DNA from 2 places in the Gordonia sp. ALPHA1B1 genome. Region 1 is predicted to be linked to the other one. Evidence: riboswitches for the same ligand, from Rfam matches in the RefSeq annotation. Region 1 holds a riboswitch; the other holds the start of a gene.
The links. Region 1 has a riboswitch for cobalamin ahead of FFS52_RS12645 (CbtB-domain containing protein). Riboswitches for the same ligand answer to the same signal wherever they lie in the genome.

Region 1 (14,720 bases):
GACACACTCGTCTTCGACCCGGTGGTGCGATTCGTCGGTCAGCGGGTCGCCGCGGTGGTCGCGTCGTCCCCAGCGGTCGCCGACCAGGCCCTGGCGCTCATCGACGTCACCTACGAAGTGCTCCCCGCGGTCTTCGACCCGGAAGAGGCCAGAAGCCCCGGAGCCCCACTGCTGCATCCCGATCGCACTCCCGCCGACCGGGTCGCCGAGGCCCATCGGAACGTCATCGCCACCTTTCACGAGGGGTTCGGCGGTGACGTCGACGCCGCACTCGCCGCATCGTCGGCGACGGTGCACGGCACCTGGTCCAGTGGGCGGGTCTCGCACGCCCAGTTGGAGACCCACGGGTCGATCGGGTGGTTCGACGAACACGGGCGCCTCGTCATCCGGACCAGCACCCAGGTCCCGTTCCTGGTCCGCAACGAGCTCGCGCTCCTCTTCGATCTGCCGCCGGAGCGTATCCGGGTCTTCAGTGCCCGGGTGGGCGGTGGATTCGGCGGCAAGCAGGAGATGCTGACCGAGGACCTCGTCGCCCTGGCCGTGCTCCGCACCGGCAAACCCTGCGCCTACGAGATGACCCGCACCGACGAACTGACCCGGACCACATACCGGCACCCGATGCGGGTCACCGTCGACGTCGGAGCCGATGCGGACGGCAAGCTCACCGGCCTGCGCGTGAGTTTGTTGTCGGACACCGGCGCCTACGGCAACCACGCGATCGGCGTGATGTTCCACGCGTGCGCGGAATCGGTGTCGGTGTACAACTGCCCGGTGAAGCGCCTCGACGCGGAGGTCGTCTACACCAACAACCCGCCGTCCGGCGCGTTCCGGGGTTACGGCCTCGGCCAGGTGGTCTTCGCCGTGGAGAGCGCCATGGACGAACTCGCGATCGAACTCGGCATCGACCCGTTCGAGTTCCGACGCCGCAACGCCGTCGCCGACGGCGATCCCCTCCTCATCGCACGCGCCGAACCCGAGGTCGACCTGGTCTACGGCAGCTACGGACTCGACCAGTGTCTCGATCTGGCCGAGCATGCATTGCACGCCGGCAACGGGGTCGAAGCACCGTCGGGAGACCGCTGGCGCGTCGGCGAGGGCATGGCCATCGCCGCGATCGCCACCATGGCCCCGCGCGGGCACTTCGCCGACGTCACCGTTGCGGTCGACGCCGCCGGCACCTACCACGTGGGCGTGGGCACCGCCGAGTTCGGCAACGGCACGACCACGGTCCACGCCCAGATCGTCGCCACCGCGCTGTCGACCGGACTGGACCGGGTCTCGCTGTGGCACGGCGACACCGATGCCGTCGTGCACGACACCGGGGCGTTCGCCTCGGCGGGCACGACCGTGGCCGGGAAAGCGCTGCACTCAGCATGTCTCGCGTTGCGTGACGCCCTGGTCGACGCCGCGGCGCGGCTCACCGGAACGGACCCGGTACAGGTCGGCCTCGGGGCGGAGGGCGCGCTGGTCGACGGCCGGATCGTCGGGTTCGTCGATCTCATCGGCGCGGTCGACCCGTCGAACCGGGTCGACCACCCGGCCGGACCGCGCGCCGTCGCCGCGGGCGCCGAACGCGGGGAGATGCGCTCCATCGCGTTCAACGTGCAGGCCTTCCGCGTCGCGGTCGACACCTTGACCGGGACCGTCCGCATCCTGCAATCGGTGCACGCGGCCGACGCGGGCACCGTGATGAACCCCGAGCAATGTCGCGGCCAGGTGGAAGGCGGTGTCGCGCAAGGCATCGGCACCGCGCTCTACGAGGAGATCATGATCGACGAGGCCGGACGGCCGATCACGAACGTCTTCCGGGTGTACCGCGTCCCGCAGATGGCCGACATCCCCGTCACGGAGGTCTACTTCGCCGAGACCAGCGACGAACTCGGCCCGTTCGGCGCCAAATCGATGAGCGAGTCACCGTACAACCCGGTCGCGCCGGCGCTCGCGAACGCCATCCGTCGCGCACTCGGGAGCCGGCCCGTTGAGACGCCGATGTCACGCGACCGCATCTGGCGACTCGCTCGGCAAGAGACCTGACCCTTTTTCGTTAGCAATGCGCATCGGTTGCGCGGCAACGGCATCGAGTTCCGGCCCATGGTCACAATTCTGGGCCCGCTCTCGCCGAAACGGTTGCGGGGCGGCATGACTCGGAGGACACTCCCCCTGTACGTGTAGTCCACAGTCAAGGTTGTCCAGAGAAGGGCGTCGTCATGACTCACACCGCACCCACCCACGAGAACAACCGTCCGTCCACCTCACAGAACATCGCCGCGGGGACCTCCATCGGCGCCGCGATCATCCTCATCGTCCTCGGTGTCATCCAACTCTTCCAGGGCATCGCCGCGGTCGCCGAGGACGAGGTCTTCGTCCGCGGCGTCGAGTATGTCTACAAGCTCGACTTCACCACATGGGGCTGGATTCACATCGCCCTCGGGGTCGTGATGGCCGGCGTCGGCATCGCACTCGTCACCGGCGCGACCTGGGCACGGTTCACCGCGATCGTGATCGCCGGTCTGTCGATCATCGCCAACTTCCTGTGGTTGCCCTACTACCCCTGGTGGTCGATCCTCATCATCGCTCTCGACATCGTGGTCATCTGGGCCGTCTCGACCTGGCAGCCGAAGGCCGAATACCGCTAGATCCCGACCCACGCTCCACCGTCGAGGCACCCCTCGGCGGTGGAGCGCGTTCTGTCAGCACCGGAACCCCAGACGATCAGCGGCCGGAAGGGCGGCGTCGAGATGACCACGGACACCAACGGACAGAGCGCGGAGCCGAGCGTCGGCATCACCGACTCCGAGCGCGCCGAACTCGAACGACTACGAGCCGAGGTCGCGCGCCTGCGCGACGCGGCCGGCACCGGGCCGGCCACCAAGACCCCCGACCCGACCCGGCGGAACCGGTGGCGCTGGTTCGCCGTCGCGGTCCTGTGCATCCTCGTCGCCGTACTCGCCATCACCTCGGTGACATCGCGGTTCGTCCGCGGCGAGATCCTCGACACCGACCGCTACGTCAGCACCGTCGCTCCGCTCGCCTCGGATCCCGCAGTGCAAGCCGAGATCTCGAACACGATCACCGATGAGATCTTCAGTCGCATCGACGTCGAGGGACTCACCGCGGCGGCGCTGACGACCCTGACCGACGCGGTTCCGGCCACCGAGAACGCACCACGCGTCGACCGGGCGGTCGAGGGCCTCGCTCCCGTCCTGGCCGGCCAGGCCCGCGGCTTCGTGCAACAGACCGTGTCGTCGTTCGTCGCCAGCGATCAGTTCGAATCCCTGTGGCTGCAGGCGAATCGGGCCGCACACACCGCCCTTGTCGCGGTCGTGACCGGTGACGTCGGACCGTCGTCGGTGACCGTGGACGACTCCGGCACCGTCAGCATCTCGCTCGGTACCGTGATCGACAACGTCAAGGCACGCCTCCTCGACCGCGGCTTCACCTTCGCCGAGAAGATCCCCGCCGTCGACAAGCAGTTCGTCCTGTTCCGCTCACCCGAACTGGTCCGCGCCCAGCGTGCCGTCTCGGCACTCGACACCGCCGCCGACGTCCTGCCCTGGCTGACGATCGCGCTCGCCTTCGCCGCCGTGGCCGTTGCACCCCGCGGTCGGCGTCTGCGGGCCCTCTCGCTCGCCGGACTGTCACTCGTCCTCGCCATGCTCGTCCTCGCCATCGCGTTGCTGATCGGCCGAGCGCTCTATCTCGACGCGATGCCGCCCGACATCCTCGCCCCGGATGCCGCGGCCGCCACCATCGACACGGTGCTCGATCCGCTGCGGTTGGCGCTGCGTGCCGTGGCGGTCCTCGGGCTCGTGGTCGCCGTCGGGGCCTACCTGCTGGGCGGGTCCGCCTCGGCCACGGCCGTCCGGCGCGGATTCGGCCACGGACTCGACTCGGTGCAGCGGATACGACGCTCGCGGCCGCCGAATGCCTTCGAGGAGAGCCTGTTCCGCGCGCGAATCGCGTTGCGCAGCGCGATCATCGGCATCGCGGCGCTGCTGCTCGTCTTCTGGAGCTATCCGACCGGTCTGGTGGTCCTCCTCATCGCCGTCTTCGGACTCCTCGCACTCCTGATCCTCGAACTCGTGATCAGGCCGGCGAAGGACTGGGCCGCCAAGGATCGGAACGAGGAGTCCGATCCACCGGATCAGGAGACGCCCGGCGCGGCGACGCCGGCCGTCGAGACGGTATGAGTCAGGCGTCGGTCGCCGCCGAGGTCGCGCCGCCCACGACACGCAGATGGTGGGCGCGCGCGGCCATGGCGCTGGCCGTCGCCGCGATCCTGCTGCCGGTGGCCGCCGCCGGCCTCCTCCGCCTGCTGGGCCTCCTGGCGATCTGTGGTGTCTGTGCCGTCGTCATCGTCGCCGCGGTGTACTGGTTCCTCATCAGCCGTGGTGTCCTCCGCATCGTCTCGGCCGCTCTCGCGGTCCTGCCGGTGGCGGTTCTCGTGGTGTTCCTCCTTCGCGAGCGACAGCTCTGGGTCGTGATCGCCGCCGCGCTGCTGGCGGCCGCCGCGGTCGGATGCGGTCGGCGCGCGCTGCGGCCGTCGCGCATCGACTCCCTGATGCCCGAACACCCGGCGCCGGACGTCCACCGCCCGTTCATCATCATGAACCCGCGTTCGGGTGGCGGGAAGGTCGTCCGATTCGATCTGCAGCGCAAGGCCGAATCCCTCGGCGCCGAAGTCGTATTGCTGGACGGGCCGGTGGAGATCGACGTGGAGCAATTGGCACGGGACGCGGTGGCGCGCGGGGCCGACCTGCTCGGTGTCGCGGGAGGTGACGGCACCCAGGCCCTCGTCGCCGGAGTCGCGGCCGAGGCGGGCGTACCCTTCCTGGTCATCAGTGCCGGCACCCGAAACCATTTCGCTCTCGATCTCGGGCTCGACCGTCAGGACCCCGCCCGGTGTCTCGACGCGCTGCGCGACGGCGTCGAGTTCCATGTCGACCTCTGTCACATCAACGGTCGGCCGTTCGTCAACAACGCGTCGTTCGGCATCTACGCCGAGGTGGTCCAGAGTTCGCAGTATCGAGATGACAAGACACGCACGGTGTTACGCATGCTTCCCGACCTCCTGGGCAGAGGGACGAGGTCGGGTCTGCGGGCCGTCGTCGGCAGCGAGACCATCGCCGATCCCCAGGCCGTCCTCGTCAGCAACGGCCCCTATGCCACCAACGACGTGGCCGGGCTCGGTCGCCGCACCCGCATCGACGAGGGACGGCTCGGGGTCGTCACCGTCTCGGTGTCCGACACCCGGCAGGCCGTCGGCCTCCTGCGGCGCACCCACGACCGCGGACTCGTCCAGCGCATCGCCACCGAGGTGACCGTCGACGCCGACGCCGAGGTCATCCCGGTCGGGGTCGACGGTGAATCGTTGCAGCTCACGACGCCGGTGCGGTGCACCATCACGCCCGGGGCGCTCCGCGTACGGGTCCCCCGGCACCGGCCCGAGACCCGGGTCGCGCCACCACAACTGGACTGGCTGCAGTTGTGGTACCTGGCGTGGAACCCACACCGGGCCTCGTAGCCGCCCGTTCGGTCAGCGAAGAGCTCGCCGGGGTGCCACCGCTTCCACGGCCGAGATCGCGGACACCGCCGGACTCCGGCGACGTCGCACCCACTTCTCCGCCTCCACCACGACGGGGATGATCAGCGACCATCCGATGCAGGCGAGCCACTGGCCGCCGGTCAGCGAGGTCGTCTGCAGCAGGTCTTGCAGAAATCCGAGCTCCACCGCGAGCACGGTGACGATGATCGGGATCGACAGGATCTTCACGGCGTTGACGATCGGCGGTGTGAGGCCCGACTCCGGATCGCGCCGCATCACCAACCCGGCGAACACCGAACCCAGGGACAGCACCACGAAGCCCATGGTCATCGGGACGTTCGGTTCGGTCGGGCTCATCGGACCGGGCGCCACCATCATCGCGACGAAGGTCACCGCGAACTGCAGGACCCCGTAGGCGAACCACTGCACGAACGACGCGCGATTCGTGATCGGCTGTTTCGGGTCCCGTGGTGGTTTGGCCATCAGATCCGGTGCCGGCGGGTCCTGCATGATCACGATCACCGGGAACAGGGTGATGAAAAAGTGCTGGAAGACCACCATCAGCGGCGCCAGCGCGACGCCCTCGTTGATGTCGAAGATGCTCGCGACCAGGAACAGGAGCACCAGTGAGAACAGCTTGGACATCTGGTAGCGGATGTAGGCGACGATCTTGTCGTAGACGCTGCGCCCCAACCGGATCGCGGTGATCAACGTCCCGAAGTTGTCGTCGGTGAGGATCAGCTTGCCGGCCTGCTTGGTGACCTCGCTGCCCGAGCCCATCGCCACCCCGATGTCGGCCTTCTTCAGCGCGGCCGCGTCGTTGACCGCGTCGCCGGTCATCGCGACGACCGCGCCCTGGCGCTGCATCACGTCGGCGAGCCGGAGTTTGTCCGACGGCGTGACACGCCCGAACACATGCAACCGCGGAAGCGCCTCGGCGAGTTCCTCGTCGGACATCGCGGCGAGTTCGGTACCGCTGATGGCCCCGGGACCGAGTCCCAGCTGCGCACCGATCGCCGACGCGGTTCCCGTGTGGTCCCCCGTGATCATCCGCACATCGATCCCCGCGGCGTGCGCCGTGCGGACGGCGTCGACGGCCTCGGCACGCAACGGGTCGATGATCCCGACCATCCCGACGAAGACGAGATCGTCCACGAACGCCATCGGGTCGGCGGTCACCTCGTCCTCCCGGCCGTCGAGCACGCGCGCGGCGAAGGCCAGCACACGTAGGCCCTCGGCCGACATCTGCTCGTTGGCCGCCTCGATCTCGGCCCGGACCTCCGCCAGCTCCACCCTCTCCCGTCCGGGGCGGAACGCCCAGCGGCAGCGGTTCAGCACGACATCCGGACCGCCCTTGACCATCTCGACGAGACGGACGGTGCCGTCCACCGGCAGCCGGTGGAACGTCGCCATGAACTTGTAGGCCGAGTCGAATGGAACCTCGGCGAGACGGGGATAGGTCTGGCGGGTGAGCGGCGCGTCGACCCCCATCTTGGCTGCCAGCACGATCAGCGCCGCCTCGGTCGGATCGCCGATGACGGCGCCGGCGTCCGACACGGTGGCGTCGCTGTCGAGGCACAGTCCGTACGCGAGCATGGTGAAATCGGGAACCGGCTCGCCCGCCGCCTGGGTGATGCTCCCGGTCTTGCCGTAGCCCTCACCGTCGACGGCGAACCACTGACCGTGGAAGTACAACGAGCGCACCATCATCTGGTTCATGGTGAGTGTCCCGGTCTTGTCCGAGTTGATCAGACTCGTCGCGCCGAGCGTCTCCACGTCGGTGAGGTTCTTGACGACCGCCTTGGCATCCGCGAGCTGCCGGGCCCCGAAGGCGAGCATCGCCTGGACGAAAGTGGGCAGACCGGAGGGTATCGCCGAGATGCCCATCGAGATACCGAGCAGCATCACCGTCGCCAGGTCTTGTCCGCGCACCAGCCCGATCACCACGATGATCGCCACGGCGGTCCAGGCGATCACGCCCAGGATCTTGGTGAGTGAATCCAGCTCGCGCTGCAGGGGTGACCGCTGTGGAGCGATCGCCGACAGCATCGACGCGATCTGTCCCATCTGCGTCCGCATCCCGGTCTCGGTGACGACCATCGTCGCCGTGCCGCGGGTGACCGAGGTGTTCTGGAAGAGCATGTTGCTGCGGTCACCCAGGGCCAGCTCGACATCGGTGAGCGCGGCGGGGTCCTTCGGGATCGGCGCGCTCTCGCCGGTCAGCGCGGCCTCCTGCGTCTCCAGCGTGGCGGCCCGCACCAGACGTCCGTCGGCCGGCACCAAGTCGCCGGCTTCGAGCTGCACGATGTCCCCGGGAACGAGTTGCGCCGCGGGAACTTCCACCAGGACTCCACCCCGGACCACGCGGGCCTGCGGAACCTGAATCCGCGCCAGGGCGTCCACGCTGGCCCGGGCCTTCAGCTCCTGCCGAGTGCCCAGCACCAGGTTGAGCACCACCAGGGCGGCGACCACCAGCGCGGTCGAGACCTCCGCGATCACCAGGCTGACGATCACCACGGCGATCAGCATCAGGTTCATCGGATCCTTGAGCTGCAGCAGCACCAGTGCAGCCACCGACGGGGCCGGTTCCGCGGCGATCACGTTGTCGCCGAACCGCGTCCGTCGGTCGTCGATCTCGGCCGACGACAGTCCACCGGTGCTGTCGGACTCGAGCGCCGACACGACGGATTCGACGTCCTGGACGTGCCAGGCCGGTGCGGGGGCGTCGTCCTCCCGACGTTCCGGTGACGACGGCGGGCGTGCGATGGCCATACAACTCTCCTGCCTCGGGCTCGGGCGGTGTCGTGACTACTCGACTGCGGTTCGGTTTCGGGTCGTCAATACGGGGTCGGGATCCAGTGCAGGGCCTGCTCGGGTGGCCGATAGTCCTTGGCCTTCTGCCGCTTCGGCAGTTCGATCCGGGGACGTTCGAGCGGCGTGTAGGGAACCTGACCGAGAAGGTGCTCGATCACATTCAACCGACCCCGTTTCTTGTCGTCGGTGGAGACGACATACCAGGGCGCCCAGCCCGTGTCGGTGAACCGGAACATCTCGTCGCGGGCCCGCGAATAGTCGTACCAGCGGCTGTAGGACGCGAGGTCCATGTCGGAGAGCTTCCAGATCTTCCGCGGATCGTCGATCCGGCTCTGCAGGCGAAGGGTCTGCTGTTCCTCGCTGATCTCGAGCCAGTACTTGAGCAGGATGATCCCCGACTCGACCATCGACCGTTCCACCGTGGGCACCTGTTCCAGGAACTGGTGTGCCTGCTTCTCCGTGCAGAATCCGAGCACTCGTTCGATGCCGGCCCGGTTGTACCAACTGCGGTCGAAGATGACGACCTCGCCGGCCGCGGGCAGATGCGGAATGTACCGCTGGAGGTACATCTGCGACTTCTCCCGTTCGGTGGGAGCGGGCAGCGCGACCACGCGGAAGACCCGCGGGCTCACCCTGGCCGTGATCGCCTTGATGACTCCGCCTTTGCCCGCCGTGTCCCGGCCCTCGAAGACGATGCAGACCTTCGCCCCGGTCGCACGGACCCATTCCTGCATGGCGACCAACTCGGCGTGCAGCGGTTCGAGATGCTTGCGGTACTTCTTGCCCGACATCGGGCCCGCCGGGCCGCCGTGATCCGGGCCTCGGAGTTCACCCGAGGACGATGAGTAATCTGGCATGGCCGTACGCTCCCGTGGCTGGACCGAATGACTAACTGGTCATTCTGTGCCACGTCCGAGGCATCCGCGCGGTAACCGACGAAGAGGACGCGCAATTGTCGTGGCAGGTACGGAGCACACCGTCGCATGCTCGATCGTGACCAGTCGTTTCCCCGATGAGCCTGCAGCCGCAAAGGTTTTCCCGCAGAATGTCCCAATGGCTCGGGTTGAGGAGATGCTCGAAGTCGAACAGGTGATTCGTCGCCTGATCGCACGGTTTCCGGTTATGGCTGTCGACGACATCGACGCACGTGTGCACGCCGTCTACGGACGATTCGCCGACTGCAAGGTCAGGATCTTCGTGCCGTTGCTGATCGAGAAGGCGGCTCGACGCGACATCGAGGACTTCCTGGCACAGCCGGACCACCTGACGCTCGTGTCGCCGACGCCCGGCACCACGCCGCAGACGGTCGAGGTCCGGGCCGGCGAGGTCGCCTGAACCCGGCCCGATCGTGTCGGCGTTCTCCCACACGACCGGGCCTGTTCGTCAGCCCCGCAGCAGCCCCTTGGCGACGTGGGTCACCTGGATCTCGTTGCTGCCGGCGTAGATCATCAGCGACTTGGCGTCGCGCGCAAGCTGCTCCACGCGATACTCGGCCATGTAACCGTTGCCGCCGAACAACTGCACCGCCTCCATCGCGACGTCGGTGGCCGCCTTCGACGAGTAGAGCTTCATCGCCGACGCCTCGGACAAGCTCAGCGGCTTGCCCGCCTTGCCCCGCTCGAGGGCACTGAAGAGCATGTTCTGGACGTTGATGCGCGCGACCTCCATCTCGGCCAGCTTGAGCTGGATGAGCTGGAACTGTGCGATCTCCTGGCCCCACAGCTTGCGGTTCTTCGCGTAGTCGATCGAAAGCCGTTGCGCCTCGTTGATGATGCCCAGCGACAGGGCCGCGATCCCGACCCGCTCCGCGGTGAAACCGGCCTTGGCGCCTTCGGATCCGCGCGCGTCCGAACCGGTGTCCTCGGTCTCGCCGAGCAGGCGGTCCTTGCCGACGCGCACGTTGTCGAAGAACAGCTCGCCCGTCGGCGAACTCATCATGCCCATCTTCTTGAACGGCTTGCCCTGGGTCAGTCCCGGCATCCCCTTGTCGAGGACGAACGACAGGACCTTACGGTCCCGCATCGGGGTGCCGCTGCCGTCGTCGAGCTTGGCGAACACGACGATGGTGTCGGCGTAGGGGCCATTGGTGATGAAGGTCTTCTGCCCGTTGAGGATGTAGTCGTCACCATCGCGACGGACCGTTGTCTTCATACCGCCCAGCGCGTCCGATCCGGAGTCGGGTTCGGTGATCGCCCAGGCGCCGACCTTCTCCATCGTGACCAGTTCGGGCAGCCACCGCTTCTTCTGGGCGAGCGTGCCCTTGCCGCGGATGGTCGAGGCGGTCAGGCCCATGCTCACGCCCAGGGATGCGACGAGACCGAGACAGACCCCCGCCAGTTCGATGTTGACCATCATGAACATCGAGCCGCCCATACCGCCGCCGTCGCCCGAGGGCTTCTTCTTCTCCCCGTTGGCCTCGGCCTCGAGTTCCTTCTCGAGAGCGTCCTTGGCCATCGCGTCGACACCGAAGCTCGACAGCAGTTTGCGAGTGATGTCGTAGGGCGGCAGCGTGCCGGATTCGAGTTCGTCGAGATGTGGCCGGATCTCCTTGTCGATGAACGCCCGCAGGGCGTCCCGAACCATCAGATCTTCTTCGGACCACTCGAACATCGTCACACTCCCAGACCGGTGTCCGCGCAGGGGCGAACACGTTTCAGTTTTGTCGTCCCCAACTGTGTCAGGAGTCACTGCCGATGTCTAGGTACGTCGTCGCAGATCTGTTCCTACCGAGCATCGGTGCAGGTGTAGAGGGTGGCCGGACGCACCTCCCGCGCGAAGAACCCGTCCGCATCGACGCACAGCAGGGCCTGCGCCACCGGCATCGCGACCACCACGTAGCCATCGCCGTGCTCGGCCTGCCCGGCACGCCAGGCATGGACTCGGTCGACGAACTGCGCGACACTCTCACCCCCGTGCGGGCGGGCCTCCGGGTCGGTGAACCACCCGCCGAGGTCGACGGGGTCGATCTCCTCCGGGGACAGGCCCGACCACGCACCGACATCGAGCGTCCGCAGCGCGTCGTCGACGATGAGGCCGCCTGTCGCGCCGAGTATCTCGGCGGTGGCGCGGGTCGCCGCCTCCGGGCCGCAGATGTCGATCGGGCGGGTGAGCGACGCGCTCAGAGCGAGCACGTCGCGTCGACCACGCTGATCGAGAACCGGGTCACCGCCGAACCGCACCGACCGGTTGGGGCCGGTGCGACCGGCGGTGATGATCTGCATGCCGGGCAGTGATCGCCTCAGTTCGGCACGGAGACCGCGCGAGCGCGGTCAGTCGCCTGCGACCGGGCCATCGCCCCCACGATCAGAGCGAACGAGACGGTGAGAACCGTCCACAGAATGACCTGGTTGGCGATCGCATACACCCGGAAATCCCCGATCACGTCACCGGGGAAGCCCGGGAACACGACCTGTCCGGCGCCGTCGCGGACCGGGCCGGGGACCTCGCTGAACGACGGCAGGAAGGCGAGCACGAGAGCGATGCCGGCCAGATAGGCGACCGTGGCGGCGACCGCCGAGACCAACCCACCGATGCGCGGGCGCAACCACGACGCCAGGACCACCGCCGCGATGGCGAGGATCACCGACGACACGGTGATGGCGAGGAAGGCACCGGTTCGTTCGCCGATGGTGTCGTCGTCGCCGACGGCAGGTGGATTCGCCGGGTAGGCGAAGAACGGGACGGCGAAGACGGCGACGAAACCGATGCCGCCGAGCACGCCCGCGACCGCACGGGGATCCGTGGCCGGGTGACGGCTGCCGACGTGGCTCCACAAGACCGTGAACGCCACCGCGAAGAACGCACCCATGCAGACCGCGAACACGACGTTGCCGATCCCCGCGCCGAGGTTCTCCTGCATCGCGCGGGTGAACAACTCTCCGCCCTCACCATGGGTGTGACCACCCGGTTCGGCGGCATGGGCCAGGGCCTCCTCGGCCGCCGAGCGGGCGCTCTCGTAGTCGATGGCCTTGCCCACGACGGGTTCGAGGTAGAACCGCGCGAACACGAACGAGACGATGCCGGCGATCAGACCTGCTAGCAGGCCGGCGCCGATGAACTTCTTCTCCATGTCGACTCAGTGGCAGGGGAAGCCGAGGAAATGGCGGGCGTCGTGCACGAACTCGTGCACGTGGGTGTCGGAACCGAAGACCGACACGACTCCCTGGTCGTAACCGAGGAAGTAGTACGCCAGCCCGGCGAGCAGCACGGTCAGGCTGAGCCAGAGCGCCGCGCTCGCGACGGAGATGTTCGAAACGGGCAGGGCACGGGCCGGGGCGACCGGTGATGCCGCCTGGGTACGGGGAGCTGTCATGGTGGGTCCTTTCGCCGATCTCGCGTCGGAGAGTTCACGGGTGGTGCACGCCGGCACGGCATCCTGACTCACGCATGCCCCGTCACGTCGACCGTGTCGATCTGGGCTGCGTTCACAGTGGCGCGACCGTTCCGGACTCTCACCGGATTCCCCGTACAGGCGTGAGGAGACTGTATACCGCGTTCTGTCGTACGCGTGCGACATAGTGGAGAGATGCCCCGCCCCTCGGTGCTCGACCGCTTCACCGCCCCCACCCGGCGGTGGTTCTCGGGTGCGTTCACCGCGCCCACCGCTGCGCAGAAGGGCGCCTGGACCTCCATCGCCGACGGCGCGAACACCTTGGTCATCGCACCGACCGGGTCCGGGAAGACCCTCGCCGCGTTCCTCTGGGCCCTCGATCGGCTCGCCGCCGACGCCGGCAACCGTCCCGCCGGCACCAAGGTCGTCTACATCTCGCCGTTGAAGGCGCTGGCCGTCGACGTCGAGCGCAACCTGCGCGCACCGCTGACCGGCATCACCCGGGCGGCCCAGGAGCTGAACCTTCCGGAGCCCAACATCACCGTGGGCGTGCGGTCGGGCGACACCTCCGCCGCCGATCGGCGTGCGCTGGTCAAAACCCCACCCGACATCCTCATCACCACCCCCGAGTCGCTGTACCTGATGCTCACCTCGGCCGCGCGGGAGAGTCTCACCGGCGTGGAGGCGATCATCGTCGACGAGGTCCACGCGGTCGCCGCGACCAAACGAGGTACCCATCTCGCGCTGACCCTCGAGCGCCTCGACGAACTGCTGGACAAACCCGCCCAGCGGATCGGCCTCTCGGCGACGGTCCGCCCGCCCGAGGTGGTCGCGGGGTTCCTGTCCGGCGCCGCGCCGTGCCAGGTGGTCAAACCCAAGGCCGACAAGACATTCGACCTGCGCGTCGACGTCCCCGTCGAGGACATGGCCAACATCCCGCCGCCGGTGTCCGATGCCGACCCCGCGGCGCTGGACGACGCGTTCTCGCCGACTGCCGGCTCGTTGTGGCCGTACGTCGAGGCCTCGATCGTCGACCAGATCGAGGCGAACCGCGCCACGATCGTCTTCGCCAACTCCCGACGCCTCGCCGAGAAGCTCACCGCTCGGCTCAACGAGATCCACGCCGAGCGCCACGGCGAGCCTGCCGAACCGACCGGCAATCCGTCGGTCGCGGGCGGCGCCCCGGCGTTCGTGATGGGCAGCGGCGCGAGCTCCGGTGCCGAGCCGGTTCTCGCCCGCGCCCATCACGGCTCGGTCAGCAAGGAGCAGCGCGCCCAGATCGAGGACGACCTGAAGGCAGGCCGGCTCTCGTGTGTGGTGGCCACCAGCTCACTCGAACTCGGCATCGACATGGGTGCGGTCGATCTCGTCATCCAGGTGGAGTCCCCGCCGTCGGTGGCGAGTGGACTGCAGCGGATCGGCCGCGCCGGGCACCAGGTCGGCGAGATCAGCCAGGGCATCCTCTACCCCAAGCACCGCACCGATCTGCTGCACTGCACGGTGACGGTGGGCCGGATGCTCGACGGCGCGATCGAAGAGATCAAGGTCCCGCAGAATCCGCTCGACATCCTCGCCCAGCAGACCATCGCGGCGGCCGCGGTCGACGACCTCGAGGTCGATCACTGGTACGAGGTCGTCCGGCGCGCGGCGCCCTACCGCGAACTGGGCCGGGGCGTCTTCGACGCGACCCTCGACCTGATCGCGGGCCGCTTCCCGTCCGACGAGTTCGCCGAACTGCGCCCCCGGGTGAACTGGGACCGCGACGCCGGAGTCATCACCGGCCGGCGCGGCGCCCAGCGGCTCGCCGTCACCTCGGGCGGTTCCATACCCGACCGCGGACTCTTCGGCGTGTTCATGGTCGGCGAGAAGGCCACTCGCGTAGGCGAGCTCGACGAGGAGATGGTCTATGAGTCCCGAGTCGGCGATGTGTTCGCGCTGGGCGCCACCAGTTGGCGGATCGAGGACATCACCCACGACCGCGTACTCGTCTCCCCCGCGTTCGGTCAACCGGGCCGGTTGCCGTTCTGGATC
Region 2 (14,720 bases), on a different contig from region 1:
CGGCGGCGACCGGCACACCGTCGGATCTGCGAACCCGCGCCGCATAGTGGGCGGACCGCTGGCCGCGCCGTTCGCGGACCGATACCGGGTGCGACGCGCGCTCGAAACTCGACCGCACACCCGGCAGCGCGAGCACGCGGCCCACGTAGTCGTCGACGGCGTCGATCGAGGCGAAGCGCGCCTCCGCGGGGAGGGTGACCTCGGTGCCGGCGAGTTGCACCGTCCGTGACGACGACACGTTGTCGAACAGGCGATGCACGAGGTGCTCGGCCTCATAGAATCGTGCGCGCCCGGTGTCCCGTTCACTCACGGCATCGCCGATGATGAGAGACCCGGCGCCGGGAGCGAAGCGAGCGGGCCGAGGAGCCACGGCGCCGGGAGCGAAGCGAGCGGGCCGAAGCTCACCCCGGAGCCGATGGGAGACTTCATGCGCCGTCCCGACCTCGATGCCGTACGCGAGCGCGTGATGCGACTGCCCGGCGCCTCCCTGATGCTCCGCATCGTCATCGACATGGCTCGGGGTAATCTCACGGACCGGTCGATGACCCTGGCCGCGCAGGCCTTCACCTCGATCCTCCCGGTCGTGATCCTGGTGCTCACCCTGCCGGGCGCCAGCGTCGTCGACGACGCACTGACCCAGCTCGGTATCCCCGTCAGCAGTCTCGACACGCCCACGATCGACGACCCGACCTCGGCGACGACCTTCGGCATCGTCGGTGCGCTGATGACCATCGCCGGCGCCACCTCCCTGTCCCGTGCTCTCGGCCGAATGTATGTGTCGATCTGGGACGTCGCCAAACTGCCGTGGAGCAGCTTCTGGCGATGGGTCGTCGTCGTCTTCCTCATCCCCGCCGCGGTCACCGTGCAGGGTCTGTCCACCGGAGTGGAGGCCACCTCGCTGTTTGGCATGCACATCGGCGATCGGGGCGTCCTGGGAATCGGGCTCATCGTCGCCGTGACCGTGTTGATCTGGTCGGTCACCTTCACCGCGATCCCGCGGCTCCTGGTGTCGTCGCAGGTACCGATGAAGCTGCTCGTCCTCAACGGCCTCGGTACCGGCATCCTCATCACCGCCCTGCTCGCCGGCAGCCGCGTCGCACTGCCGACGCTCGCGGCGGGCACCATCCGCAGTTACGGCACCCTCGGTGTCGTCTTCGTCGCGATCAGCTGGCTGTTCGTGTTCGCGCTGATCCTCGTCGTCACCGCCATCGTCGTGCACGCCGTGGCAACGGACGAGGGTCGTCTGGGCCGGTGGGTGCGGCGGTGGGCCGGCACACCGACACCGTTCGTCCCGCACCCGTCTGCATCCTGGTACGACCGGCCTCCCGGGAGTCCGGTGGACGCCCCGCCCACGCGCGTGGAGCCCTAACCCTCCAAAGCGCCACGCGCACCGCCGAACTCGCGGTCGGCACCGATCTTCGCGCGACGTCCCGCGCGGTCGCCGGCGCGGCGTGCGGCCTCCGAGTAGCCGGCCGAGGCGCTCGACGGACGCCACGTCCCGCGGGCGCTCGACTCGGTCCGGTAGAAGTCGGTGACCTCGATCTCCTTGTTGCGCAACGCGACCGCCGTCGAGCGCGTGGTCTCCCCGGAGTCGCGTTCGGCGGCCAGGGCCTCCGCACGCGCCGCGTCGCGGGCCTCGGCGAGACGCTTGCCGATGCGTTCGGCGAACGCCGACTGGAAGTTGAGCCGCGCCGTGATCGGCGACAACGGCTTCTCCTCGATCACCCGCCGGGCTCGCCACCCGTTCCCGCGGGTGACGACCCGCGCGAACGTCTCGCCCTTGTAGGCACCCGACCGCAGGTAGGCGTCGCTGGCCGCGACCATCTGCACGATCAGCGACGTGTAGAGGGCCTCGCAGGCGTCGATGTCGGCTTCGTACCCGTAGGCGAGCACGAAGGTCGAGTTGCTCGCCACGTCGACGGTCACGTCGTTGGCGGCGGTGATGGCAACGAAGAGCTGCACGTAGGTCCGCAGTCCGCGTTTGCCGGGCTCGCCGATCGCGATCTGTCGACTGATCGGGGTGACCTTCTTGCGCGCCGCGGGGTCGTGGGCCCGCGCTACCGCCAGGTCGATCGACGACGCCGTCGCGAGCCGCTGGGCGGCCTGCATGAAGGTCTCGGCCTCGTGCTCGTTGTCGGTGTTCTCCGCTTGACGGAGAAGGGCGGAGATCCGGGTGAGCAGCTTGTCGTCGCGCATGTAACTCAGACTATCCAGCGGCAAGATCGGTTCCATCTGAGCGCGAATTGCCCCGAGACAACGTCTCGGCAACCCGAAGGAGGAGGGTGCAGGCGGCGATCGCGACCCCGGCCCACAACCCGGCGACACCCCAGTGACGTTCTGCGAAACCGCCGCACACCGCGCCCAGGACGAACACCGGCCACAACCAGAACACCGCCAGCCACGCCCACGGTCGATCGGTACCCAGCGAGGCGACCAGCTCGTGCGCGGACTTCACCAGCGTGCCGGTGACGTACGTCAAGCCGCCCGGCACCGCCGACGTGTGCGACAGCGCCGAGTTGATCGCGCCGGTCGCCGTCGCCACCACGATCATCCCGGCCGTCGGCGACGCGGTCAGCGCGACAACGGTGCCGGCGAGAAGCGTCACCGTCACGGCCACGAGAACCCAGACCGGCGAGTGCTGTCCGCCCCAGCGACCGAGTGCCGCGCCGCCCACGGCCCCGCCGAAGAAGGCCGCGACGAGTCCGGCGACGATCGCGATCGTCGACCACCGGCCCGCGGCGGTCGACGCTCCCAGGATCGTCGAGTTGCCGGACATGAACGCGACGAAGCTGCCCTTGAGCACGACGAACGCGATGGCGTCGATGAGCCCGGCCAGGAACAGCAACGCCGCCGCGATCGCGATGTCCGGGTGGTTGCTGCTCAGGTACTTGTCGAGTCGGACCGCCATGGGCACGAATCTAACGCCTACTCCGGTCGCGGCCGGATCGTTGCCCGCATCCGACCCATGGCCCTGGACCGGTCAGCTGTCCGGTGGGGCCCACCGCGCGATGTCGGCGTCTGCGACCGGCCGGTCCGCGGTCGCCCGCTGGGTCATCCGCAGCTGGTTCCCGAACGGATCCCGGAACGCACAATCGGTGCCGTAGGGCTGGTCTTCGGGGTCCTGGGTGAACTCGACGCCGCGTGCGACGAGCGCCGCGTGGGTGCCGCGGCAATCGTCGGTCGACAGGATCGTCACCGGCATCGCCCCCTGCGTCACGAGGTCGCGGATCTTCGCGGCGGTCTCGTCGGAAAGCGCGGGCGGCCCGGGCTTCTCGAGCAGGATGAGCCGGTCGGGTTGACCGGGCGGCGCGATCGTCAACCACCGCATGAAACCCATGTCGACGTCGGTGTCGACCGTGAAACCGAGTGTGCCGACGTAGAAGTCGAGTGCGACGTCCTGATCGAGGACGTAGACGGAATGGATACCGATGCCGTTGATCATGCGCCCGACGATACGACCGGCGGCCCGGTCGGCGCTTCTCCGAAATCGCTCACTTCGGCCGCTCGCGGGACCCCGGTGGCAGCATCGCTCGGCCTGGTCCACCGGCGCACGAAGCAACCGGGAACGGGAATCGGAGCGACACGCTGCCGGTAGGCCGTGGGACTACAGCAGACGATTCGGCTGAACGTCCGGCCGAACGTGCCAGGACTGTCGTAGCCGACCAGCAACGCGACGTCGAGCACCGGGACGTCGGTGGTCCGAAGGAGGGCACAGGCTCGCTCGATGCGCCGACGCTGCAGGTAGCGGTGCGGCGTCTCCCCGAACACGGCCCGGAACCGGCGGATGAAGTGCGACGGCGACATCAGCGCGATGCGGGCGAGCGTTGCGATGTCGAGGTCGTCGGCGTAGGAGCGGTCGATGGCGTCGCGCGCACGGAGCAACCGGCGGTTCTCGTCCTCGACCTGGGTGAACACGTCACCCAGTGTGACGCACGCTCAGTGCTTCTCGCAGGCGATGCCGTCCCCGTCGCGGTCGCTCTCGGAGTTCGCCTCGTACAGTTCGTCGTCGACGGTGAACGTCGTGACCGGCGTACCCGACGTCGAGTCGACGGCGCCGGTCTTGCCGACACCGTGCGGGTAGTCGCCGCGCAGTTCGGTGCAATTGGCGTAGTCGGTTGCCGCCGCGGCGGGTGCCGCCACCATCAGCGGAGCGACCGTCATCGACGCCGCGGCCAGGAATCCGAGAACCATCTTTCGCGAGCGACGCATCGTGCTTGACCTTCTTCGTAGTGTCCCCCGACACCTCAACGTGACGAGGTGACACTACGGGTTCCGGCCGGCGAACAGCGCATGCGACGCGAAGATTGGTCCGGCCGACGGACACGCCGTCGGCCGGACCCGGGATCGGAAGGCGCGGGGTCAGCGGCGGGGTTGCTCCTTGAGCAGGACGTTGCCGGTCGGGATGCCGCCGAGGATGTACGTCGTACCGGTGTAACCGTTCTTGGTACGCCGATACTCGACCCGTTGGTACCACTGCACGGGCGGGTCCGCGGTCAACGCGACGACGCCACCACTCTTCGTGTGCTGGATCTGCTGACGCGACAGATTCCACGGTCCGAGTCCGTAGTAGTCGGTGTACAACCCGTTGCCGATGACCCGGACGTTCGACTCCGGGGTCGGGATGACCCCGTAGATGAGCTGCTGATGTTTGTAGTTGCCCGGCTTGATCTTGGCGCTGGAATCACCCGCGCCCACAGTCAATCCGAATACTGCTGTTCCGGCGATCAACGCCCCCGCTATCAATCTCTTCACGACGGCAGACGCTAGCAGCGTCGACGTCGGGTTCCATCTCGCTTTCCACAGCCTCCGGCAAGCCTGCCATCCGACAACGCGTATTGGTACAGTCCGGCCAGGCAATCACCGACAGCGGGGGAACGATGAGCAGGAACGACGTCGAGTTCGATTCGTCCGGGACGACATGCCGGGCCTGGTGGTACCGGCCCGAGGGAACCACTCCGGCACCGGTCATCGTGATGGCACACGGGCTCGGTGCGGTCCGGCGGATGCGCCTGGACGCGTTCGCCGAGCGTTTCACCGCCGCGGGATACTCGTGCCTGGTGTTCGACTACCGCCACTTCGGTGACAGCGACGGCGAACCGCGACAGCTGCTGTCCATTCGCCGCCAACTCGACGACTGGGCCGCGGCAATCGCCTTCGCCCGAACACTCAGCGGTGTCGACACCTCACGGATAGTGCTGTGGGGCACCTCCTTCGGCGGCGGACACGCCCTCGTCGCGGGCGAACGCGACGGCCGGGTGGCCGCGGTGATCTCCCAGTGCCCCTTCACCAGTGGAACAGCCTCCACCGCTGCCCTGGGAGTGGCGTCCGGGGCAAAGGTGACCGTGCGCGCGCTCGCGGATCTGGCGGGTTCGGCACTGGGCCGTCCGCCGGTCACCGTCGGCCTCGCCGGTGCGTCCGGCTCGGCCGCCTTGATGACGGCACCCGACGCGGTGTCGGGATACCTGCCGCTGGTGCCCGACGACCTGGAGTTCATCAACGAGGTCGCCGCGCGGGTCGGTCTCGCCATCCCGCTGCACACGCCTGGTCGGTCATTGCGAAAGCTCACCTGTCCCACGCTCGTGTGCATCTGCGACGAGGACACCGTGGCGCCGGCCGGACCGACTGCCCGGTACGCCCGCCGCGCCCCGGCAGCGCGAGTGATTCGTTATCCGGCAGGACATTTCGACATCTACGTCGGCGCCGACTTCGAGCGGGTGGTCGCCGATCAGCTCGAGTTCCTGCGCGGGACCGTCCCCGTGTGACGTCAGAACCCGAACCGCGCCTGCATCCCGCGCAGCGTTTCCGCCGATGCCAGCAGACCCGCCCGCTCGGAGTCCGACAGCGGGACATCGAGCCGGGTCTGGGCACCACCGCGGTCGACGACGGTCGGCAACGAGAGGCACACGCCGTCGAGCCCCTCGATACCGTCGGCCCGCGTCGACACCGGCAGCACCCGGTGTTCGTTGTTCAGGATCGCTTCGACGATGCGCGTCGAGGCCAGACCGATCGCGTAGTTCGTCGCCCCCTTGCCCTCGATGATGGTGTACGCGGCGTGCACGACCTCGTGGTGAATACGTTCGCGCGCAACGACGTCCATCGCCGGACGGCCGGGTAGCGGCGTCCACGAGGTGAGCGGCACGCCCCCGATCGACGCCGAACTCCACAGCGGGATCTCGCTGTCGCCGTGTTCGCCGACGATGTAGGAGTGCACGCTCTGTACCGCGACCCCGCAGTGTTGCGCGATCAGGAATCGCAGCCGGGACGAGTCCAGCACCGTGCCCGACCCGAAGACCTGGTGCGGTGACAGCCCGCTGATCTCCTGGGCGGCGTAGGTGACGATGTCGACGGGATTGGTGACCATCACATAGATCGCGGTCGGGGCCACCGCCAGCACCCCGGGGAGGATGGCTCGTGTGAGACCGATTGTGGCCTCGGCCAATTCGAGGCGCGACTGCCCTGGCTTCTGCTTCGCGCCGGCGGTGAACACGACGACGTCAGCGTCCGCGCACACCGACACGTCGTCGGATCCGATGATGTCCGCGCGGGGCACGAACTCGAGGCCGTGGGACATGTCGAGCACCTCGGCGGTCACCTTGGCGGCGTTGATGTCGAGGAGGGCGATGGTCCGTGCGACACCTCGGATGAGGGATGAGTAGGCGATCGCGGTGCCCACCGCACCCGCCCCGATGATGGCCAGTTTCGTGTCTCGTACGTCCATCGGTTCACCGTTTCCGCGTCGGGTTCATCGATCGTCGGCACCCAGCGTAGGTGCTCGCGTGCCGGCTGTCCGGGCTGCGCCGGCCGACCGCGCGTTCGGTCGGCGGTCGATGTTGATAGCGTGAGCGCCGAGAACGGTCACACCCGCACACGTGGGTGTCAGGGAACCCGGTGTGAATCCGGGACTGGCGCGCAACGGTATGGGAGACGGATTCGGCGCGGACACCGGGGCGACCCGGGAAGGCGCCGGCGCCACGATCCCGAGTCCGATTACCGGCCGTTCTCGCTCGAGTCCATCGTGTATCTCGCGCACAGATACCCAGACCGATAGGCAGTACCACCCGTGTCCCGTCGTACCGACGGCACGACCGAGAGCGCGACCGCCCCGTCGGTCCGGCGACTCCCGTCGACGCCGCTAGCCGCAGTATTGTTCGTCCTCACCCTCCTCAGCATCGCCCTGGCCACCGCTTTCGGCGCGGAGACCATCCCCGTCGGCGACGTGTGGCACACCGTCGTCGGCCGGATGACCGGGGCTGAGCTCGACTCCGCGCACGCCGTCATCATCTGGGATCTCCGGTTGCCCCGGTCCGTGCTGGCCGCGCTGGTCGGAGCCGGGCTGGCGCTGGCCGGCGCACTCATGCAGGCCCTGGTCCGCAACCCACTGGCCGAGCCGTACCTGCTGGGTGTGTCCGCCGGCGCGGCGGTCGGGGCCACCGCGGTGATGACCCTCGGCGTGCTCGCGGGACTGGGCGTCTGGGCGCTGTCCGGCGGGGCGCTGCTCGGCGCGCTGGCCGCCACCGTCACGGTGTACCTGGTGGCCCGCGCCCAGGGCGGGCTGACCGCGCTGCGACTCATCCTGTCCGGGGTGGTGTTGTCCTCGGCGTTCATGGCGTTGTCGTCGCTGCTGGTGTTCACCGCCGCCGACCCGCACGCCGCCGACAACGTGATGTTCTGGATGCTCGGCAGCGTCGCGGGCGCCACCTGGGCGAAAGTGCAGATCGCCGGGGCGGTCGTGCTGGTCACCGTCGTGGCCATGCTCGCCATCCACTCCTGGCTCGATGCCTACGCGGCCGGCACCGACACCGCGACGTCGCTGGGCGTGCCGGTACGCGCGATGCGCAACGCGCTGTTCGGTGTCCAGGGTCTCCTGGTCGGCGTGCTCGTCGCGGTGGCGGGCGGCATCGGCTTCGTCGGTCTCATCGTCCCGCACGCGGCGCGACTCCTGGTCGGCGCCACCCACCGCGCGATGTTGCCGGTGGCGGTCTGCGGCGGTGCGCTCTTCCTGGTGTGGGTCGACGTCATCTCGCGGGTGGCGGCCGCACCGCGCGAGATGCCGCTGGGCATCGTGACCGGACTGATCGGGGCGCCGATCTTCCTGTTCCTCATGGGACGACGCCAATACGTGTTCGGGGGTGGCTCGTGACCGACCCCGCCCGCGCATCGTCGATGTCGTTGCGCGCGAACGCGCTTGCGTGCCGTCGCGGTGGCCGCGTCGTACTGCGGGATGTCGATCTCGCGGTCCCCGCCGGCACCCGACTGGCCATCGTCGGGCCCAACGGTTCCGGCAAGACCACCCTGCTGCGCACGCTGTGCGGTCTCGAACGACCAGTCGCCGGCACCGTCGAGGTGAACGGAGACGACCTCCACCACATCCCCTCCCGACGCCGCGCCATGTCGATGGCGGTGGTCGGCCAGGAGGAACAGCCCTCCGCGGAGCTGACGGTCGCCGAGGCGGTCGGCCTCGGCCGGACCCCGTACCGGTCGGCCTGGTCCACCGGGAGTTCCGACGACAAGACGGTGGTCGATCGCGCGTTGATCCAGGTCGGGCTCGACGGCTGGGGCACCCGCTCGTGCACCCAGCTGTCCGGCGGCGAACGGCACCGCGTCGTCCTCGCCCGCGCGCTCGCTCAGCAGACCCCGATCCTGGTGCTCGACGAACCCACCAATCACCTGGACGCCGCCTGGCGACTACGACTGATGGAGGTTCTCGACGAGCTCGACGCCACCGTGGTCGCGGCGATGCACGACCTCGACCTCGTGTTGCGTCACTTCGACTCCGTCGCAGTGGTTTCCGACGGCGGTGTCATCGTGCACGGGCCACCGGTCGAGGTGCTGACGCCGGCTCTGCTGGCCGACGTCTTCGAGGTGTCCGGCACCGTCGTCGACCATCCATCGACGGGCCTGCCCCATCTGCTCCTGAACACTCCCACCACCACACCCGCCCCCAGCACTCTGACGAAAGACATCCCGTGAGAGGACATCCTTTGACCATACGTACGTCCCGAGTCCACCCGACCGTCGCCATCGTGGCGGCGGCTCTGACGCTGGGAACTGCCACCGCCTGCGGTGCCGACAGCACTGTGGCGTCGGAAAGCACTGTCGCCATATCGAATTGCGGAGCCGACGTCGCTTACCCGCAACCCCTCGACCGGTTGTTCGTCAACGACGGCGGCATGATCGCGATCGCACTCGCCGCGGGTGCCCGTGACAACATGGTGGCGGTCAGCGCGCTCGCCCGGGGCAAGGACGTCCTGCGGCTGGAGTACGGACCCCAGGTCGACACGCTGAACGAGGTCGCGACCGAACGTCCCACCCTCGAGAACATCGTCGCGGCGAAACCCCAAGTGCTGTATGCCGGATACAACTACGGCATGAGCGAGTCGCGCGGGATCACACCCGAGATCCTCGCCGGACACGGCATCGACGTGTACCAGTTGTCCGAGGCGTGCCGGCAGACCGAGGGCGAGGCGCAGCGCGGCACCATGGACCCGTGGGTCGCGCTCGACACCGATCTGCGCAACATCGGCACCCTCACCGGCAATCCCGAGCAGGGCGCCGCCGCGGCCGACGAGGTGGCCGACCGCCTCGAGAAGCTGCGCGCCGCACCACAACCCGCCGCGAAACCGACGGTCTTCGTCTTCGACAGCGTCTCGGACACCATCTTCTCCTCCGGATCCTTCGGCGGCCCGCAGGGCATCATCGACGCCGCGGGCGCGCGCAACGCGACCGAGGACATCGAGGACACCTGGACCGCCGTGAGCTGGGAACGCCTCACCACCGCGGACCCCGACGTCATCGTGTTCGTCGACTATCCCGGCCAGTCGGTCGAGGAGAAGATCGCCGCCTTGCGCTCGAATCCGGCGAGCCGGAACCTGAAGGCGGTGCGCGAGAACCGCTTCGTGAACCTGCCGTACGCGATGTGGGTGTCGAGCCCACTCAACATCGACGCCGCCGAGATCATGCGCGGCGTTCTCGAGAACCACGGCCTCGCACCGGAATCCGGTATCACCCCGTCCCTGGATGTCGCGCAATTGGACCTCGGGGGCAACAACTGGCTGGAGTGAGTCGCGGGACGCCCCGTTGAACACGTGGGGCCGCGGCGATCGTCATGCCGCCGCCCCACGGAGTAGTCGGTGGACCCCCTACCACGAGGCACCGACAAGTTACCGGCTCCGAATAGCGTTGCACAACATCAGTTTTGGCTTGCAACGCGCTCGCAACGGTGTACACTCGAACGTACATTCGCGGCAACGGTTCTCGGGGGTGACCATGTCTGACGAACAAGCGGCGCGGCGACCGCGCGCCCTCGAGTTGGTGGCCGACCTGCACCGCATCCTCGGTGAGTTGCAGACCGTGGACCTGTCGCCGTGTACCGATGCCGAACTCGCCGACGTGGCCGCGGAGACCGAGCGCGCGATCGCGCGTCTGACCGTCGCCGGAGACCGGCAGATCGATCAGGTCGAGGCCCGCGACCTACCCCGCAAGGCCGGCTGCCGCACCCTCATGCAGTACATGACCCACCGGCTACGAGTCTCGAACCCGATGCGCCGCCGTAAGCAGATGGACGCCACCGCCCACCGGACCAGCCTCGGCGGCGAGGTCCTCCCACCCGAATACCCCTGCCTCGCCGAAGCTTTCGCACAAGGCACAGTCGGCACCGCCCACGTACAAGCCACCCTCGACGTCCTCGACCGCATCCCCGGCACCATCGACCACGATGTACAGGTCGCCGCTGAGCGGCAGATGGCCGAGATCGCCGAAGCCCACACGCCTGCCGAGATCACCCAGCTCGGCTCGCGGCTGCTCGCCCACCTCGATCCCGACGGCACACTGGCCGACGACACCGACCAGAAACGACGCCGCGGCCTGTGGATCGGTCGGCAACGCGCCGATGGCACCGCCAAGATCTCCGGCACCCTGACCCCCGCACTCGCCGCCCGACTGACCATGATGTTCGCCGTGTGGGGCAAACCCGGACTCAACAACCCCGACGACCCCGCCTCGCCCCAAGGCCCGGCCGGTGCCGCCGACCCCGACGCCCTGACCGCCGCAGCCGACCGCGACCAACGCACCCTCGCCCAGACCAATCACGACGCCCTCGATGCCGCACTCGCCGCAGGCTTCGCCGACGGAACACTCGGCACCTCGCACCGAGGGCTACCCGTGCAACTGATCATCAAAGCCGACCTCAACGACCTCATCCGCGAAGCCGGACTCGCCACCACCGCCACCGGCACCCTGCTGCCCATCCGGGACTTGATCACGATGGCCGCCGACATGCAACCCTGGCTCGCGATCTTCAAAGACGCCACCACCGTCCCCCTGCACTTCGGACGGGGCAAACGCCTGGCCACCCGCGAACAACGCCTCGTCTCCTTCGCCCGTCCCGACGGGGAAGTGTGTTCGGCACCCGGGTGCGATCAACCCGCCACCCACGTCGAGCTTCATCACGCCGAACGAGACTGGGCCAAGGGCGGTCTCACCGACATCGACGACCTCGCCCCGGCCTGTCCCCGTCACAACCGCATGGTCGGCGACCAACCCGGCCAATACACCACCCGCATCGCCCGATCCGGCCCCGACGAAGGCCGCTGCCTGTGGCGGTTGAACGCCGAACCCGGCGCACCGCCCAACCCCGAACACATCAACCGCCGACCCGACATACCCCGGCGGTTCGCACAACACCTGAACACCGTGCGCAACGAGATCCACGGACCTGCCACCCGGTCCGGCGACCAGTCGCGCCCCGACGCCGTCGGCTACGGCGACCGCGGCCTCCGTCTCGAACTCGCCTACTGAGAACTCGTCCATCCGCGAACACCGCCGGAGCACCTCACCACCCAACGACTGACCCCGGTCGAAGAAGCACTCGCACGCATACTCACCGACCACGCGTGATTGCACACAACACGAGGGGCCCGGCATCGGAATGCCGGGCCCCTCGTGGGTGTCAGTGCGCCTGATGCGGGATCAGGCCTGCGGTGCCTCCGCGAAGTTGCGGGTGACCGCCGGGTCGACCGGGATGCCCGGGCCCGTCGTCGTGGAGACGGTGACCTTCTTGATGTAGCGGCCCTTGGCGGCCGACGGCTTGGCGCGCATGATCTCGTCGTAGGCAGCGCCGTAGTTCTCGGCCAGCTTGGCCGGGTCGAACGAGGCCTTGCCGATGACGAAGTGCAGGTTCGCAGCCTTGTCGACGCGGAAGTTGATCTTGCCGCCCTTGATGTCGTTGACGGCCTTGGTGACGTCGGTGGTCACGGTGCCGGTCTTCGGGTTCGGCATCAGGCCGCGGGGTCCGAGGACACGCGCGATACGGCCGACCTTGGCCATCTGATCCGGGGTGGCGATCGCGGCGTCGAAGTCCAGCCAACCGCCCTGGATGCGCTCGATCAGATCCTCGGCGCCGACCTCGTCGGCACCGGCGGCGGTGGCCTCGGCGGCCTTGTCGCCGGCGGCGAACACGATCACGCGGGCAGTCTTACCGGTGCCGTGCGGCAGATTGACGGTGCCTCGAACCATCTGGTCTGCCTTACGGGGGTCGACGCCCAGCCGGATCGCGACCTCGACGGTCGCGTCGGTGTTCTTCGACGACGTGTCCTTTGCCAGCTCCACAGCCTCCAGCGGGCTGTACAGCTTGGTCTTGTCGACCTTCTCGGCCGCGGCCGCGTAGGCCTTGCTCTTCTTGCTCATTGCTCTGTTCCTTCTCCGCCGTCAGTCGGCGGGGTGTGTGGTGCGGGCCGAGCCGGCCCTCCCACGGTGATGATGAGGTCTGTCAGCCTTCGACGGTGTCGAGAGCGCGAGATCGCAAGCTCACTCGACGGTGATGCCCATGGACCGAGCAGTACCGGCGATGATCTTCGCGGCCTGGTCGATGTCATTGGCGTTCAGGTCTTCGGCCTTGGTCTTGGCGATCTCACGGACCTGGTCCATGCTCACCTTGCCGACCTTGTTGGTGTGGGGCTCGCCGGAGCCCTTCTGCAGGCCGGCGGCCTTCAGCAGGAGCTTCGCAGCCGGCGGGGTCTTCAACTTGAAGTCGAAGGAGCGATCTTCGTACACAAAGATCTCGACCGGGATGACGTTGCCGCGCTGCGACTCGGTCGCCGCGTTGTACGCCTTGCAGAACTCCATGATGTTCACGCCGTGCTGACCGAGCGCCGGACCCACGGGCGGGGCCGGGTTGGCCTGGCCTGCCGAGATCTGGAGCTTGATGATCCCGGCGAGCTTTTTCTTCTTGGGAGGCATCTTCTGTTCCTTGCTTGTTTCCTTGCGAATTCACGCCCGCTGGAGACGTGAAAGTTCTGGGTTGGTGGTCCGGCCCTAGATCTTCTCGACCTGGTTGAACCCGAGCTCGACCGGCGTCTCGCGACCGAAGATCGACACGAGGACCTTGACCTTGCGCTGTTCGGCGTTGACCTCGCTGATCGACGCGGGCAGCGTGGCGAACGGGCCATCCATGACGGTGACCGACTCGCCGACCTCGAAGTCGACCTCGATGACGTTCGACGCGGCGGCCGCTGCGGCCTCGACGCCCTCGGCAGCGGCACCGCGCGACGCGGCGGGCTTCTTGGCCTCGGTCCGCGGCATCAGGAACTGCAGCACCTCGTTGAGCGAGAGCGGCGACGGCTTGCTGGTCATCCCGACGAAGCCGGTGACGCCCGGCGTGTTGCGCACGGCGCCCCACGATTCGTCGTTGAGTTCCATGCGGACGAGGATGTAGCCCGGGAGCACCTTGCGGTTGACCTTCTTGGGCTGGCCGTTCTTGATCTCGGTGACCTCTTCGGTCGGCACCTCGACCTGGAAGATGTAGTCGCCGACGTCGAGGTTCTGCACGCGGGTCTCGAGGTTGGCCTTGACCTTGTTCTCGTAACCGGCGTAGCTGTGGATCACGTACCAGTCGCCGGGCGCGCGCCGGAGCTGCTTGCGCAGTTCCTCGACCGGATCGACCTCAACCGCTTCGACCTCGGCCTCTTCGACAGGGGCCTCGTCGGCGGCGGCCTCGTCAACCGGGACCTCGTCGGCATCCTCGGAGACGGTGTCCTCGGCGGGGGCCTCGTCACCCTCGACGACCGCGTCGTCGGCGACCGCGTCACCCTCGGTGTCCACCGCGTCGGTCACGGCCGCGTCGACAGCGTCGACGTCGGCAGCAGCCACGTCGACGGAATCGGTCGAGGCGAGTTCGTTCTCCGGGGTGCTCACTGCAGCCCACGCTCCTTATGGTTCATCTGGCGGTCGTGTTCCTCGTCGCCGGCCGAGCCCACCGCGTGGGTCAGCCGAACAACCAGAGCACGCCCTTGGCGAAGGCGAGGTCGAGGCCGGCAATGAACGCGGTCATCACGATGACGAACACGAGCACGACGATCGTGTAGGTGATCATCTCGCGCCGCGTAGGCCAGATGACCTTCTTCAGCTCGGCGACGACCTGCGTCAGAAAGACCCAGATCCGTACGAACGGATTCCGGCTCTCCTCGGCAGACGCCTTCTTCTTGGTCTTGCGTTCCTTGACGGCGACCGACCCCGTGTCGGAGTCGGCGTCACCGTCGGTTGCACCCGCCGCCGAGCGACGTCCGCGAGCCGAGCGCTTACCGGACGGACGCAGCTCCTTCGCGGCTTCGGTCGACGTGCCGTCGTCCGTACCCGCGTCGGTGGCCTCGTCGCGACCGTCGAGCTCAGCCGCAGCCGAATCGGCCGCAGAACCCTCTGCGGCGTCTTTGGCGCGGGCGGCCCGG

Region 2: linked by a shared signal. The riboswitch ahead of FFS52_RS11595 (iron ABC transporter permease) and the one ahead of FFS52_RS12645 (CbtB-domain containing protein) in region 1 are both predicted to bind cobalamin.

What each region holds. Positions count from the first base shown of each region.
Region 1 is NZ_SCOC01000016.1:15,465-30,184, reverse strand. It holds gene FFS52_RS12695 (molybdopterin cofactor-binding domain-containing protein) at 1-2,034, shown strand, start outside; gene FFS52_RS12690 (hypothetical protein) at 2,208-2,636, shown strand; gene FFS52_RS12685 (hypothetical protein) at 2,739-4,190, shown strand; gene FFS52_RS12680 (diacylglycerol kinase family protein) at 4,187-5,524, shown strand; gene FFS52_RS12675 (cation-transporting P-type ATPase) at 5,537-8,317, opposite strand; gene ppk2 (polyphosphate kinase 2) at 8,383-9,216, opposite strand; gene FFS52_RS23760 (hypothetical protein) at 9,317-9,694, shown strand; gene FFS52_RS12660 (acyl-CoA dehydrogenase family protein) at 9,743-10,969, opposite strand; gene FFS52_RS12655 (histidine phosphatase family protein) at 11,083-11,580, opposite strand; gene FFS52_RS12650 (CbtA family protein) at 11,598-12,428, opposite strand; gene FFS52_RS12645 (CbtB-domain containing protein) at 12,435-12,671, opposite strand; cobalamin riboswitch at 12,707-12,867, opposite strand; gene FFS52_RS12640 (ATP-dependent helicase) at 12,885-14,720, shown strand, end outside.
Region 2 is NZ_SCOC01000014.1:19,963-34,682, reverse strand. It holds gene FFS52_RS11645 (TIGR04338 family metallohydrolase) at 1-310, opposite strand, end outside; gene FFS52_RS11640 (YhjD/YihY/BrkB family envelope integrity protein) at 428-1,369, shown strand; gene FFS52_RS11635 (DUF2786 domain-containing protein) at 1,366-2,196, opposite strand; gene FFS52_RS11630 (DUF1275 family protein) at 2,207-2,908, opposite strand; gene FFS52_RS11625 (VOC family protein) at 2,981-3,442, opposite strand; gene FFS52_RS11620 (AraC family transcriptional regulator) at 3,439-3,915, opposite strand; gene FFS52_RS11615 (excalibur calcium-binding domain-containing protein) at 3,937-4,209, opposite strand; gene FFS52_RS11610 (hypothetical protein) at 4,360-4,752, opposite strand; gene FFS52_RS11605 (alpha/beta fold hydrolase) at 4,878-5,762, shown strand; gene FFS52_RS11600 (L-lactate dehydrogenase) at 5,765-6,718, opposite strand; cobalamin riboswitch at 6,836-7,014, shown strand; gene FFS52_RS11595 (iron ABC transporter permease) at 7,061-8,140, shown strand; gene FFS52_RS11590 (ABC transporter ATP-binding protein) at 8,164-8,970, shown strand; gene FFS52_RS11585 (ABC transporter substrate-binding protein) at 8,982-10,061, shown strand; gene FFS52_RS11580 (HNH endonuclease signature motif containing protein) at 10,267-11,796, shown strand; gene rplA (50S ribosomal protein L1) at 11,968-12,684, opposite strand; gene rplK (50S ribosomal protein L11) at 12,805-13,236, opposite strand; gene nusG (transcription termination/antitermination protein NusG) at 13,312-14,190, opposite strand; gene secE (preprotein translocase subunit SecE) at 14,261-14,720, opposite strand, start outside.